Regions from separate parts of the Leisingera sp. F5 genome, predicted to be linked through region 2. Evidence: riboswitches for the same ligand, from Rfam matches in the RefSeq annotation. Region 2 holds a riboswitch; each other region holds the start of a gene.
What was found. Region 2 has a riboswitch for cobalamin ahead of A2I95_RS09700 (DUF1636 domain-containing protein). Riboswitches for the same ligand answer to the same signal wherever they lie in the genome.

Region 1 (4,994 bases), on a different contig from region 2:
GTGCTGTTCGGCGCCTTCCTGCATTACACGCTGCCGCAATACGACGTGGTGCGCATCGTCAACACCTATGAGGAGCGGCAGGAGCTGAACGACTGGACGCGGGTCTTCTGGTCGCAGCCGGACGACCAGTCGGCTGAGCTGATCAACCGCGATGTGCAGTTCATCCAGGCGGTGCGCGGTAACGGCCGCAACATGGTCTACCGCAACGAGGATACCGGCTGGAACTGGCCGCCCTATTTCAAGTTCGACACCGCGAACCTTTATACCGATGCAAATGACAGCATCTCGACCAAGGCAAACCCGGAATGGGTGGCGGTGCTGCATTACGGCTGGCGCAACGAGTTTCTGTCGATCTTTCCCAATGCGGTGACGATCAATCCGGTGGCAGGGCCGGAGGACAAGCCCACCAACTGGTTCTCGATCATTTTCCTGGTACTTCTGGCCGCGGTTTTCTGGGCCGTCTATGTCCGCTGGCGCCGGTTCCGCCGGTCGCGCATCGACCCGATGATCGAAAGCGCCGAGGACAGTTTGCATGCGGCGGGCGATGCAATCGCCGAGCGCAAGGGCCGGGTCCGCCGCTGGCTGGATACCTGGAAGTCGAAGTGAGGAGGGGCCGCTGGTAGGGCGGCCCTGTTCTGTCTGGCACGCCACAGTCTGGCGCGGCTATTTCCCCGCCGGCTCCGGATACATGACCGGGTCGCGATGTTCGCCACTATCGTGAAGCTGCCAATAGGCCGCCAGGATGCGGTTGAAGAGCGGGCCGGTCCTGCCGGTGCCAACCGGTTGCCCGTCAATGCGGGTGACTGGCATGACCCCGCCTGCCGTTGAGGTTACGAAGACTTCATCGGCCTTTTTCAGATCCTCAACGGCAAGGTTCCGGGCAGAACACGGGACCCCCATCTGTGCGCAAATGTCAAAGACCGTCTGGCGGGTGACCCCCAGCAGGACGCTGGTGTCCGGAGTTGCGGCCGCGCCGTCCTTGATGGCGAAAACATTGAAACCGGGGCCTTCCGATATATTGCCGTTGCCATCAACCAGCAGGGCAGTGTCGGCGCCCCGGCCGTAGGCTGCGTAAAGCCCCTTTACCATGTCCAGCCAGTGGTAGTTCTTGACCGTGGGATCAACCGAGCCTGGCGGGATGCGCTGCACATCCGTCACCGCCATGTGCAGGCCGTGCTGCATCTGTTCTTCGCTGGCGACAGAGCCGAAGGGGATGGCAAAGGCAATGAAGCGGTTCTCGGCCTGCCTTGGGTCCCGGCTGAAGTCCGGCGAGGTCCCCCGCGTGCAGATGAATTCCACATAAGCCTGCCTGAGCCCGGACAGGGCCACGCAATTGTGCAGGATTTCGGTCACTTGCGCCTTGCCGTAGGGCACCGACATATGCAACGCATCCATGCCGCGGAAGAAGCGGTTCAGGTGGTCTTCCAGCCGGAAAAAGGCACCCTCCCAGACGTGCGCAACATCATAGGTCGCGTCTGAATGCAGGAAGCCATAGTCGAGCACCGATAGCTTTGCCTCGTGCATCGGCAAGTATTGCCCGTCCATATAGGCAACCCCGGGCGGGTAGCTGCGGTGGTCGGCGTGTCTGTGGGACAGTTCGGGCAATTTGCGCATGATAGGTCCTTTGGCGGGCAAGGTATGTTTGTGGTGCCAAGAGTAGTGCAGGTTTGCGGGCAAAATTCCTGAAAGCTTATCAGACTTCGGGTAAAGTGATCGAAACTTAGATGTTGAGTGAGCAGTATGCCAAGTATTCTTGATGATGCGGACAAACGGCTTCTGGCGATTCTTCAGCGGGACAACCGGCTGACGGCTGATGAATTGGGGAGCCTTGCCGGGATCTCGCGCTCTTCCGTTCAGCGGCGGCTGAAGCGGTTCCGGGAGGAAGGCGTCATCGAGGCGGATATTTCCGTTCTGTCGGCCAAAGCGGTGGGCCGCCCGATGACCTTTATTGTCGAGGTTGAGCTGGAGCGGGAACGCACCGACCTTCTGGATGAGTTCCGCCGGTCCATGCTGGCGCTCGAAGACGTTCAGCAATGCTATTATGTGACTGGGCACACGGATTTCATTCTGATTGTGACGGCCACGGATATGGCGGCATATGAGGATTTCAGCCGCCAGGTGTTCACGGACAATCCCAACATCAGGCGGTTTCACTCCAATGTGGTTGTGAACCGGGTCAAAGCGGGGCTGCAGGTGCCGCTTTGACGTGCCGGCAAAGGGCATGCGGCGGCTGCGCAGTGGAGGGCGAATCGATTCGGTTGCGCGAGTCGCGTGGGTCTGCTTGCGACTTCAGCGTCTTGCCGCAAACAGACTGACAGGTGCCGGTTTGAGATTCCGGGCGTGTTCTGCCCCTTGGGCGCAAGAAACATGCATGTCTTTTTCCGGTTTTCGCGGGTCGGATTTGTCTCCGTCCCTTTGTTGGAAATCGGGCAATACCGCGGGTAGCAAGGTGCCGCCTTTCGGGGCGGAGAATTGGGAAGCTGGTGAAATTCCGGCACTGCCCCCGCAACGGTGACCCCGGGCAAGGCATGGCAATGACCACTGAAGCAAGCGCTTCGGGAAGGTGCCAGGCCCCGCCGCCGAATGGCCCCGGGACAGTCCGGAAACCAGCCTTGCCAAGACAACGTCAACCGCGGGCGGCGGCAGGGCGGTTGCGGGCGTGCGGCCTGCAATCTCTCTCCCCATGCCTGCACCCAGCCAACCCGTCGCGGGGATGCGGCAAAGGAGAGAAGCAAATGCTTCAGGACAGCGAGATTCTGGCCAAACTGGTGGCCCGGCAGAAAAACTATTCCATGGAACAGGCGTTCTATACCGATCCGGGGGTGCTGGATCTGGACATGCGGCAGATTTTCTACCGCGAGTGGCTGTTTGCCATTCCCGCTTGCGAAGTTCCGAAACCGGGCAATTATGTGACCCATCAGGTGGGGTCGTATAACGTCATCATCGTGCGCGGCACTGATGGCGAAGTGCGTGCTTTCCACAACGCCTGCCGCCACCGCGGTTCGGTTGTGTGCAAGGCGAAAAAGGGCAGCTCTCCCAAGCTGGTCTGCCCGTACCACCAGTGGACCTATGAGCTGGACGGCTCGCTGTTGTGGGCGCGGGACATGGGGCCGGATTTCGATGCCTCCAAACACGGGCTGAAGCCGGTGCATTGCCGTGATCTGGCCGGTCTGATCTATATCTGCCTGGCGGATGAGGCACCGGATTTTGACGCCTTTGCCGACGTCGCCCGCCCCTATCTGGAGCCGCATGACCTGGGCAATGCCAAGGTCGCCTATGAAAGCTCGATCATCGAGAACGGCAACTGGAAGCTGGTCTGGGAAAACAACCGCGAATGCTATCACTGCGGCGGCAACCACCCGGCGCTGTGCCGGAGCTTCCCGGAAGATCCGTCTGTCACTGGCGTTGAGGGCGGCGAGACCCCGCCGCATCTGCAAAAGCACTTTGACCGGATCGAAGCGGCAGGCTGCCCGGCACAGTTCCGCATGGATGCGCGCGGTCAGCACCGGCTGGCGCGGATGCCGCTGAATGAGGGCGCGGAAAGCTATACCATGGATGGCAAGGCCGCGGTGGCCAAGCCGCTGGGCCGGGTGCCCTTTGCCGATGCCGGCACGCTGCTGAAGTTCCACTATCCGACAACTTGGAACCACTTCCTGCCGGATCATTCTCTTGTGTTCCGGGTCACTCCGATCAGCCCGACCGAGACCGAAGTCACCACCAAATGGCTGGTGCACAAAGACGCGGTTGAGGGCCAGGATTATGACATCAAGCGCCTGACCGAGGTCTGGATGGCGACCAATGACGAGGACCGCATCGTGGTCGAGGACAACCAGCAGGGCATCAACTCCCCCGCCTATGAACCCGGTCCGTATTCGGAAGTGCAGGAAAGCGGCGTCATTCAGTTCTCCAACTGGTATGCCGAGCACCTGACCCGCGCGCTGACCGGCCGTCACCTGATCGCGGCGGAGTAAGCACATGGGACTGCAGGCTAATTTCGAGACGCTGGACGAAACCTTGGCGTGGAAGGACGACGAGATGCTGGAATGCGTCTCGGTTGTGCCGGAAGCGCCAAACACCGCCACTTTCAGCTTCCGCGCGCCGTCCGGTGCGTGGTTCAAGTACCAGCCCGGCCAGTTTCTGACGCTGGAGCTGCCGGTGCCTGGTGAAACCGTCTGGCGGACCTACACCATCAGCTCTTCGCCCTCGCGCCCGCTGTCGATCTCGGTGACGGTCAAGGCGCAGGGCGACAGCATCGGCACCCGCTGGATGCTGGACCACCTGAGGCCGGGGAGGCATATCCGAGCGTCGGGACCGGCGGGTGTATTCACCCTGCCCAAGCGCCCGAACGGCAAGTTCCTGTTCATCTCTGCAGGTTCCGGCATCACGCCCAGCCTGTCGATGACGCAGTATCTGTTTGACCGCGGCCAGTCGCCCGACATCTGCTTTATCAACTGCGCCAAGCGCCCCAGCGAGATTATCGCGCGCCAGCAGCTGGAAAGCATGGCGTCGCGGCTGCCGGGGCTGAAGCTGAACCTGGTGGTGGAGGAGGACGACCCCTATCAGGTCTGGACCGGCTACCGCGGCCAGCTCAATCAGATCATGCTGGGCCTGATTGCGCAGGATTATCTGGAGCGCGAGGTCTACTGCTGCGGGCCGGAACCCTTCATGCAGGCGGTGCGCGACATGCTCAACGGCCTGGGCTTCGACATGGAGAACTACAACCAGGAGAGCTTTGGCGCGCCGGTTGAGACTGCGGCAGATGCGCCCGAGATCGACGATGTGGTGCCGGAAGAGACCGCTGCCGCCGAGATCAGCTTTGCGGCCTCCGGTGTGATGGCGGCCTGCACCGAGACCGACACCGTGCTGGCGGTGGCCAAGGCGTCGGGGCTGAATATCCCGTCGGGCTGCACCTTTGGCATCTGCGGCACCTGCAAGGTCAAGAAAACCGCGGGCGACGTGCATATGGTCCACAACGGCGGCATCTCGGAAGAAGA
Region 2 (4,994 bases):
CGCCGATGTGGATGAGCGCGTCGGTTTGGGCGCGCAGCCACAGGTAAAAGGCCACATAGGCATGGCGCGGCGTGCGGTCGAGGTCGTGGTAATCATCGACGCGGTTTTTCACCTCACCGCGTTCGGGCTGCAGCGCGATCAGGGCTTTGCCTGCGCGCAAGGCCTTGAAATGAAAGGCGCCATCGCGGCAATCTTGGTCATCTTCCGGGACGCCCCAGGCGGCGGTCAAGGTGTTCTGCAGGTCTTGCGGCAGGGTGGCGAGGGCGGATTTGTAATCAGAGAGGGGGACGCACAGCGTCTCTTCCATCAGCCGCAGGCCGGTGTTTTCCTGCGGCTCAACTGTATAGCCCTGGTCCCAGAGCGTGCGCAGGATCTCGTCGCAGGACGCCAGCGCGTCGAGGCCGACGGCATGGGCGAGGTTGTGGTCGCGGCCGGGGTAGGTGGAGAGGATCAGGGCGAGGCGCTTGTCCGCATTCGGCAGCTTGGCGAGGCGCAGCCAGCCCTCGACACGGTCGACGGCCGCCTTGATGCGGTCCGTATCGGCGCGGTGGGCAAAGCGGGAATATTGCAGGTCCGGGTCTTTTTTGCCCGGCGACTTGAAGCTGACGACGCCTGCGAAGATACGGCCGTCGACCTCCGGCAGCACCACATGCATGGCGAGGTCGGCAGGCGAGAGGCCGCGGTCGGCCTCGGCCCAGTCTTTGCGGCGGGCGGTGGAGAGGGCGACCTGGAACACCGGGCAGCCGGTGGCGGAAAGCGGCGAGGCGCTGCCGTCGGTGCCCTGCGCCGAAAACGCGGTGGCATTGATGATCGCAGCCGGGTTCAGTTCAGGGAGTTTTCTGCGCAGCCATTCTGCGGCGGCGGCGGCCTTGAGGCTGGCGGCAAAGATGCCGTAGGCGGCGTAGCCGCGGGCGCGGAGGTCTGTGATCAGCGCATCCACCGGCGCGGTATCGGCGGCAGTAAGGTAGGAGCGGTAGAAGCTGACCAGCACCAGCGGTTTGTCCTGCTGGGGCAGATCGGCGAGCACGCCCTTGGCGGGGTCGTAGAAGCCATGCTGCGGCATGGTCTTGAGGCCAAGCACCGGGCCTGCATAAAGGCCGGCGGCGAGCGAGAGCTGGGCGAGGGCGGCCTGGGCTGCGACGGCGCCGCCGGCGTCGCACAAGGCTTGGAGGCGGCGCAAGGTGGAGACGGGCAGGGTGGACAGCTCATCCAAGCGCGCATCTTCGCGGCCGTCTGCGGGCAGGATGGCCAGGGCAATGCCCTTGCGGCGGGCGAGGTCCTGCAGGGTGGCAAGGCCGTAGGACCAGTAGCTTTCGCCGCCTATGAGGCGGACGAGGACGCCCTTGGCACCCTCCAGTGTCTGTTCCGCGTAAACGTCGACCGAGAGCGGGTGCTTGAGCGCCACCAGATTGGCGACCCGGAGGCTGGGCAGCTTGCCCTCCGCCCGGTGCCAGCCTGCCGCAAAGGCACCGAGGTCGCTGTCGGAGAAGGACAGCACCACAAGGTCCGCAGGGGTTTGTCCCAGGTCCTGCGGGGTATCGGTCTCGTCAAGGCCGTGGCTTTCGCGGAAGACGACGTGCATGGGCTCAGGCTCCCTGCCTGGAAGGTCGTTTGATAGCGGAGAGGGCAGCGCCCGGCACGGCGGGGCAGGAAGCGAAGCGCCCGCCCCGTTTTGCCGAAGGCAAACCTTTGGTTTGACGGGGGCGGGACGGGCGCTGCCCGGCGTGCCGCCGGGCTGGACCGTTCAAATTCTGACGCTTCGTTTTCACTTGCTTACGCCCCCAGTTCGGCGCGGATGGCCTGTTCGTCGATGTCGTCATGCTCGGCGATGACCACCAGGGCGGTCTTGCGCGGCTGCGTCCCCCAGGGTTGGTCGTACTGGGCGCGCAGACGCTCGCCCACGGCCTGAACCAGCATCCGCATCGGTTTTCCTTCCACCGCGACATAGCCCTTGACGCGCAGGATGTTGCGCTCGCGGGCGAGTTTCACGATGGCATTCTGCAGCGCTTCGGGGTCGGTTACTTCGCCCATTTCGACAACGATGCTTTCAAAATCGTCATGCTCGTGGTCGTGGTGGCCGTCGTGGTGGCTGGGGCGGGCGTCCAGATCGTCTTCGGCAGCGGCGCCCAGGCCCAGGATGATGCGCGGGTCGATGACGCCTTCGCTCATCGGCAGGATCGGCAGCTTGCGGGGCGCTTCGGCCTCGATCACCGCGCGGGCTTTTTCGACGCCTTCGTCGCCGGCCAGATCGGCCTTGGACAGCAGAACGATGTCAGCGCAGGAGATCTGGTCTTCGAACACTTCGGACAGGGGCGTTTCATGGTCGATGCTGTCGTCCGCCTCGCGTTGGGCCTGCACGGCGTCCAGATCGGGGGCGAACTGGCCTTTGGCCACGGCTTCGGCGTCCGCCAGGGCAATCACCCCGTCGACGGTGATGCGGGAGCGGATTGCGGGCCAGTCAAACGCCTTCAGCAGCGGCTTGGGCAGGGCCAGGCCGGAGGTCTCAATCACGATATGGTCGGGTTTTTCGGGCAGGGCCATCAGCTGTTCGATGGTGGGGATGAAGTCATCCGCCACGGTGCAGCAGATGCAGCCGTTGGCCAGCTCCATGATGTTCTCGGCCGGGCAATTGTCATCGGCGCAGGATTTCAGGATGTCGCCGTCCACACCGGCGGTGCCGAATTCGTTCACCACCACGGCCAGACGCTTGCCCTGCGGGTTCTGCATCAGGTGGCGGATCAGCGTGGTTTTGCCAGCGCCCAGAAAGCCGGTGATAACGGTGACGGGGATCTTGTTGAGATCGCTCATGATTACTCCTCGGAGAAGAACTTGGCCGGCGGGATGCGGGCAACGGATTGCTTGCGGAAGGTCTGCGGACGCTGGCGCCAGGGCACAACGCCATCGGCGGTGCCGGCGTAAGCCGCAGCGCCTTCCAGGATTTCGGGGACATGCTGGTCCGGGTCGAGGTCGCCATAAACATAGGTCCAGCGTTCCGCGCCGCCGATCAGGGCAACGGCGCAGCCGCGCTTGCACGACGACAGGCATTCGACACCGCGCAGACGGACGCCCTCGGGCATCCCGGCCTCTTCCAGCGCGGCGTGCAGGATGGCGCCGGGGCGGGCGGCCTCCGGGTCGGCGCCGTCGCGGCGGCAGGTGAGGCACACGGTCAGCGTGACCGGTTCCGGGGTGCTGGCGGGGGTGCCCGCCTGATCGTCAGCCATCAGCGCGTCTCCTGTCGCGGCAGGCATGCGGGATGGCCGAAAAAGGGGCATTTCTGTGCCTGCCCCTCAACCGGTCGCAGAACACCCCGTCTGCCCGTTGAACTCTCTCACGCTGGCAGGTCTCCCGGCTTGCGGATGCCAAGGCGCGCGCCTTGCCGGCCATCCTGCCTTCCCGGGGATTGTCCCAGTGGCATGGCGGCCTCATCCGGTCACGGTCGCGGGGGCGGCTGTGCTTGAGCTCCCATCGGATATGGAGGCCTTCACATTCCCTCTTCGCCTGTTTTCACAGGAACCAGCTGAACCCCCTTGCGCTATCGTGCCCTTCTTTGTCAAGACATGGGTCAAACAGCTGGAGAGCCCCCCATGAGTGAAAAGTCTGAAACCGGCATCTCAGAGGAAGAAGCCGCCCGTCACGCGTCCAAGATGGCCAAGAAGAAGGCCGCGCGCGACCGGATGATGAAGACCAAGGAGGGCGAGAAGGGCCTGATCATCGTCCACACCGGGCCGGGCAAGGGTAAATCCTCGTCAGGGTTCGGGATGATCATGCGCTGCATTGCGCATGGGATGCCGTCGGCGGTGGTGCAGTTCATCAAGGGCGCCTGGCAGACCGGCGAGCGCACGCTGATCGAAGAAAATTTCAGCGGTCTGTGCCAGTTCTACGCGATGGGCGAAGGCTTTACCTGGGAGACCCAGGACAAAGCCCGCGATATCGCCGCCGCGCAAAAAGGCTGGGAGAAGGCCAAGGAGATGATCCTGGATGAGCGCAACACCATGGTGCTGCTCGATGAGATCAACATCGCGCTGCGCTATGAATATCTGGACCTGGAAGAGGTGCTGGAGTTCCTGGTGGAGCAGAAGCCGCCGATGACCCATGTGGTTCTGACCGGCCGTAACGCCAAGGAAGAGCTGATCGAGATCGCTGACCTGGTGACCGAAATGGGCCAGATCAAGCACCCGTTCCGCGCCGGGGTGAAGGCGCAGAAGGGCGTGGAATTCTGAGATGTTTGGCCCGGCCGACCGGCCGGGCTGCGCTCGACCCTCCCGTCAAACCGAAGGTTTGCCTCCGGCAAAACGGGAGGGCACTTTCGCACCCACCCAGGCTCGGGCGCGTCTCTAAGAGCTAAGCCGCGAGCTGTCCCGCTTTTCCTTGAATGTAGGCACCCACCGCCGCGCGCTGAGCCTCATCCAGCCGCAGGCCCAGCTTGGTGCGCCGCCACAGGTAGTCGTCGCCTGACCGCACCCATTCACGGGCGATCGCCCAGTCAAGCTCCTGTGCCGTGATTGTCGCACCAAAGTCCTGTCCCAGATCACCGGCTGTTTTGGTATCTCCAAGCACCTCCCAGGCCTCGGTTCCATAGGCGCGGATCATCCGGCCCGCCCAATAGGGCGTGAGGAACGGGTAGTCCGCGGCCAGTTTGTCTTGCAGTTTTTTCACATCCTCCACCGGGAAATCGCCGCCGGGCAAGGCCACGCCTGCGGTCCAGTCGGGGGGCAACTGCGGAAAGGCTTCGCCGATCTTGGTCAGCGCAGCCTCCGCCAGTTTGCGGTAGGTGGTGATCTTGCCGCCAAAGACATTCAAGAGCGGCGCCTGCGCCTGGTCCAGTGTCAGCACGTATTCGCGAGTGGCCGCGGTGGCGGAACTGGCGCCGTCATCATAGAGCGGGCGGACGCCGGAATAGGTCCAGACAACATCTTCGCGGCTCAGCGGCTGCTCGAAGTATTGCGAGGCGAAATCAACAAGATAGTCCTGCTCCGCCTCGGTGCACTGCGGTT
Region 3 (4,994 bases), on a different contig from region 2:
GCGATGCCGACTTTGCAAAAGCGTTGGCAGCGGAGATGTATCGCTACCGGCAATCTCTACATGCTATCCGGTTGCCGTTTCTGACATCCACAGATCTTGATTTCTTTGAAGAGAAAAAAGTGCCCGATCAAATTGATCGAAAGGTCCGCCTTTATCGGTGGCGGCGTTCACGAGAGGTACTGAATGACGTCAACGCACTTCTTGCAGAGGCTGAACTTAGATGGCCATCTGACATAGCCAACGCTTTTGAACCTGTGAAAAAGATAGAACGAGAGTTTACGAACGATGTGACTAGGTATGGGGTGCTAGAAAAAAGGCATGGTGCGTTATGTGACATGCAAAGGTCTGGACAAATTTCAGACGAACAGTGGAACAAAGAGTTTGACAAAGACGCAGGAGAGCGCCTCGAGCTTGAGGGCAAGCTGAACGACTCTTTCAATGACGATGACGCATTTCGCAATCGTATTGATGCTGCATTTGTTCCGATGAAAGCTTTGCTGAGGACGAAGATTTGATGCGGTTGACGTTATACTTCGCGGCGAAGCCGCGACGCGCCCGACCCGCCCCCCAGGGCGGGCGCGTTCCGCACCCACCCTCGGGCCGGGCGCATCGCTTGTGTGATACGGATAGGAGGACAACATGAAACGCCTCATCCAGCATGGCCTGATGTTCGGCAATCTCTTCCACGTCGCCTCGCCCGCGCTGGTGGAGCGGTACAATCGCGCGCTTAAGCATCTGACCGGCAAGACCACGGCGCTGACGGATTTCCACGTTGATATTTCGGGCTTCTCGCCCGAAATCGGGGATGAGCTGGGGGATGATCACTATCTGAACCATGCGGGTGTCAACCGGCAGTTCATTCTGCTCAGCACCGAGCAGAAGCGCTGCCCGCTGTTGCATGTGAAATTCTCTACCAGCCGGGACATTCTGCGCCGGTTTATCGAGGTCAATGAGCGCCAGCTGTTTGCGCTGACGGCAACCGATGCGGTGGCGGGCGAGCTGGTGAATTCGGTGTTTGAGGTCTCCACCCCAGCTAAGCTGTTCGACATTCAGCAGGTGCGGATCGAGGCGGATACCACCCGCGGCACCCTGCGCCATGCGGACCGTCTGGCTGAACTGGTGGAACGGTTCAAGACCGGTGAGGACGCCTGGTTTGATGATGCGCTGATCGGTGAGATGATCTCGACCGCCGAGAAGACCGGCGATGTGACCCGCAACCCGGTGCATCTGGAGCATGAGGTGTTCGCGCAGTCGAACTTCTGGACCGCGCATTTCGGGGGCCTCTATGTGTTTCCGGGGCAAGAGCATCCGGCGGTGATTGCCAGCGGGGCAAAGCCGGAGGACGTGCCGCTTACCCATGTGTTTGATCTGAGCGAGCGCAATGCGATTGCCAAGTTTCTGGATCTGAACGGGCTGGCCGAGCCGGTGATCCGCGCGCGCGGCGTCGATGGTGCCGCGATCCTGCGGCAGAAGATGGGGTTCCTGGCGGTCTCGGTTCTGACCGGGAAGGGGCGGGACTTGTCGGGGCTGTCGCGGTCCGATTTGCGGCGGCTGGCGGCGCGCCATGCCGAAGAGCTGCCGGAGGAGTTCGAGGGGCTGGCAGCACTTGTGCGCTGGGCCGAGGGGGGCGGCAAATGGCCGAAGATCCGCTCGGACCATCCGGCCTATTTCTATTCCTTGCGGGCGTCGGACACTGCCCAGCGGGACTTGGTGAATATGCTGCTGGCGGAGCTGTGCCCGCATGACTTCCGCCAGATGTTCATCTGCCACAAAGAAGAATTCTACCGCCAGTACCGGGGCTGGCCGGAGACGAAAAAGGCCTATGCGGCTGAGTTCCTGGCGCGGGAGTATGCGGTGGACAAGGCCGGCGCGCGCGCCGCGCTGTTCGGGCATGAGCCGGATATGGAGGGGCGCTCGCCCGCGCTGCCGCGGGTCCAGCGCAAGGGAATGGTCGAGCGGGTTGGTCCTTGGGGCGCCGTGAACCGGGTGCGGGGGCGCTAGAGATGTTCGGCTTCATCCGCCTGATCCTGATCCTTCTGGTGGTGCTGACTGTGACCTATGGTGCGGTCTCGCTTTATTCGCGCGAGGTGCGCCGGGCCAAACTGAAACGGCGCTGGAAACAGAAGGGGTTGACCGGCGACCGCAGCACCTTCATCCAACGGGGGCTGCGGCAGTATGACCGGTCGTTCCGGCGCAAGCTGATCCTGCTGGTCTATATCATTCCGCTGGGGGCAATCGCGCTTCTGGTCTACGTCATTAACTTCATGTGAGGTGTAACGCATGCGTTTCATCAAATGGGCTATCCTGATCACCATCTGGGTGCTGTTCGGCGCCTTCCTGCATTACACGCTGCCGCAGTACGACGTGGTGCGCATCGTCAACACCTATGAAGAACGGCAGGAGCTGAACGACTGGACCCGGATCTTCTGGTCGCAGCCGGACGACCAGTCGGCGGAGCTGATCAACCGCGATGTGCAGTTCATCCAGGCGGTGCGCCCCAATGGGCGCAACATGGTTTACCGCAACGAGGATACCGGCTGGAATTGGCCGCCCTATTTCAAGTTCGACACCGCCAATCTGTACACCGATGCGAATGACAGCATCTCGACCAAGGCCAGCCCGGAATGGGTGGCCATCATGCACTACGGCTGGCGCAATGAATTCCTGTCGGTCTTCCCCAATGCAGTGACGATCAATCCGGTTGCGGGGCCGGAGGACAAGCCCACGAACTGGTTCTCGATCATTTTCCTGGTGCTGCTGGCGGCGGTGATGTGGGCTATCTATGTGCGCTGGCGCCGGTTCCGCCGGTCCCGGATCGACCCGATGGTCGAGAATGTCGAGGACAGCCTGTATGCCGCGGGCGATGCGATTGCCGAGCGTAAGGGCCGCGTCCGGCGCTGGCTGGACAGCTGGAAATCCAAGTGACAAGGGGCCGCCGGTTTGGCGGCCTTTTTCATATCGCGGCGACGAGGCCGAATCGGGTTGCCGGGCGAATCGCAGGTAACTGTGTGAAAGATAAGCGGTTGCCGCAAACAGGCTGGCGAATGCCGGTATGAGAATCTGCCGCATGAGGCTGTGGCGGCAGAAGAAAACCTGCATGTCTTATTCCGGTTTCGCCGGGTCGGTTTTGTTTCCGAAGGACGGCAGTTTTTAGGGCAATTTGGCGGTTAGCAAGGTGCCGTCCTTTGGGGCGGAGAATTGGGAAGCTGGTGAAATTCCGGCACTGCCCCCGCAACGGTGACCCCGGGTTAGGCTTGGTAAAGACCACTGAAGGAATGCCTTCGGGAAGGTGCCATGCCCCGCCATCTTAAGGCCCCGGGACAGTCCGGAAACCAGCCTTGCCAAGATAACGTCAACCGCGGGCGGCGGCAGGGCGGTTGCGGGCGTGCGGCCTGCAATCTCTCTCCTCATGCCTGCACCCAGCCAACACGCCGCGGGGTTGCGGCAAAGGAGAGAAGCAGATGCTTCAGGACAGCGAAATTCTGGCCAAACTGGTGGCCCGGCAGAAGAACTATTCCATGGAACAGGCGTTCTACACCGACCCGGGTGTGCTGGATCTGGACATGCGGCAGATCTTCTACCGCGAGTGGCTGTTTGCCATTCCCGCCTGCGAAGTGCCGAAGCCGGGCAACTATGTCACCCATCAGATCGGCGCCTATAACGTCATCATCGTGCGCGGCACCGACGGCGAAGTGCGCGCCTTCCACAACGCCTGCCGCCACCGCGGCTCGGTTGTGTGCAAGGCCAAGAAGGGCAACTCGCCCAAACTGGTCTGCCCCTACCACCAGTGGACCTACGAGCTGGACGGCAAACTGCTGTGGGCGCGGGACATGGGGCCGGATTTCGATGCCTCCAAACACGGGCTGAAGCCGGTGCACTGCCGTGATCTGGCCGGTCTGATCTATATCTGCCTGGCCGATGAAGCACCGGATTTCGATGCTTTCGCCGACGTCGCCCGTCCCTATCTGGCGCCGCATGATCTGGGCAATGCCAAGGTGGCCTTTGAAAGCTCGATCATCGAGAATGGCAACTGGAAGCTGGTCTGGGAAAATAACCGTGAGTGCTATCACTGCGGAGGCAACCACCCGTCGCTGTGCCGGACTTTCCCGGAAGATCCGTCGGTCACTGGTGTTGAGGGCGGTGAGACCCCGCCGCATCTGCAAAAGCATTTCGACCGCATTGAGGCCGCAGGGGTTCCGTCGCAGTTCCGCATGGGCGCGCGCGGCCAGCACCGGCTGGCACGGATGCCGCTGAACGAGGGCGCGGAAAGCTATACCATGGATGGCAAGGCGGCAGTCGCCAAACCGCTGGGCCGGGTGCCCTTTGCCGATGCCGGCACGCTCTTGAAGTTCCACTATCCGACCACTTGGAACCACTTCCTGCCGGATCATTCGCTGGTGTTCCGGGTCACTCCGATCAGCCCGACCGAGACTGAAGTCACCACCAAATGGCTGGTGCACAAGGATGCGGTCGAGGGTCAGGACTATGACATCACACGCCTGACCGAGGTCTGGATGGCGACCAATGACGAGGATCGCATCGTGGTCGAGGACAACCAGCAGGGCATCAACTCCCCCGCCTATGAACCCGGCCCCTATTCCGAGGTGCAGGAAAGCGGCGTCATCCAGTTCTCCAACTGGTATGCCGAGCACCTGACCCGCGCGCTGACCGGCCGTCACCTGATCGCGGCGGAGTAAGCACATGGGACTGCAGGCTAATTTCGAGACGCTGGACGAAACCCTGGCGTGGAAGGACGACGAGATGCTGGAATGCGTCTCGGTTGTGCCGGAAGCGCCAAACACCGCCACTTTCAGCTTCCGCGCGCCGTCGGGCGCGTGGTTCAAATACCAGCCGGGCCAGTTCCTGACGCTGGAGCTGCCAGTGCCGGAAGGGACCGTTTGGCGGACCTATACCATCAGTTCCTCGCCGTCGCGGCCTTTGTCGATCTCGGTGACAGTGAAGGCACAAGGAGACAGCATCGGCACCCGCTGGAT

Region 1: it holds a riboswitch for cobalamin, as region 2 does, so the genes downstream of both, A2I95_RS08200 (aromatic ring-hydroxylating dioxygenase subunit alpha) here and A2I95_RS09700 (DUF1636 domain-containing protein) in region 2, are expected to answer to the same signal.
Region 3: it holds a riboswitch for cobalamin, as region 2 does, so the genes downstream of both, A2I95_RS22890 (aromatic ring-hydroxylating dioxygenase subunit alpha) here and A2I95_RS09700 (DUF1636 domain-containing protein) in region 2, are expected to answer to the same signal.

The regions. Positions count from the first base shown of each region.
Region 1 covers NZ_LUKH01000009.1:160,698-165,691, reverse strand. The annotation lists gene A2I95_RS08215 (DUF1523 family protein) at 1-606, shown strand, start outside; gene A2I95_RS08210 (aminotransferase class IV) at 664-1,614, opposite strand; gene A2I95_RS08205 (Lrp/AsnC family transcriptional regulator) at 1,741-2,205, shown strand; cobalamin riboswitch at 2,431-2,630, shown strand; gene A2I95_RS08200 (aromatic ring-hydroxylating dioxygenase subunit alpha) at 2,736-3,971, shown strand; gene A2I95_RS08195 (hybrid-cluster NAD(P)-dependent oxidoreductase) at 3,976-4,994, shown strand, end outside.
Region 2 covers NZ_LUKH01000011.1:109,182-114,175, reverse strand. The annotation lists gene cobN (cobaltochelatase subunit CobN) at 1-1,582, opposite strand, end outside; partial or broken gene cobW (cobalamin biosynthesis protein CobW) at 1,774-2,784, opposite strand; gene A2I95_RS09700 (DUF1636 domain-containing protein) at 2,811-3,221, opposite strand; cobalamin riboswitch at 3,318-3,533, opposite strand; gene cobO (cob(I)yrinic acid a,c-diamide adenosyltransferase) at 3,585-4,220, shown strand; gene glpD (glycerol-3-phosphate dehydrogenase) at 4,342-4,994, opposite strand, start outside.
Region 3 covers NZ_LUKH01000062.1:62-5,055, reverse strand. The annotation lists gene A2I95_RS22910 (hypothetical protein) at 1-515, shown strand, start outside; gene A2I95_RS22905 (DUF6638 family protein) at 640-2,001, shown strand; gene A2I95_RS22900 (hypothetical protein) at 2,004-2,270, shown strand; gene A2I95_RS22895 (DUF1523 family protein) at 2,281-2,925, shown strand; cobalamin riboswitch at 3,157-3,356, shown strand; gene A2I95_RS22890 (aromatic ring-hydroxylating dioxygenase subunit alpha) at 3,462-4,697, shown strand; partial or broken gene A2I95_RS22885 (FAD-binding oxidoreductase) at 4,702-4,994, shown strand, end outside.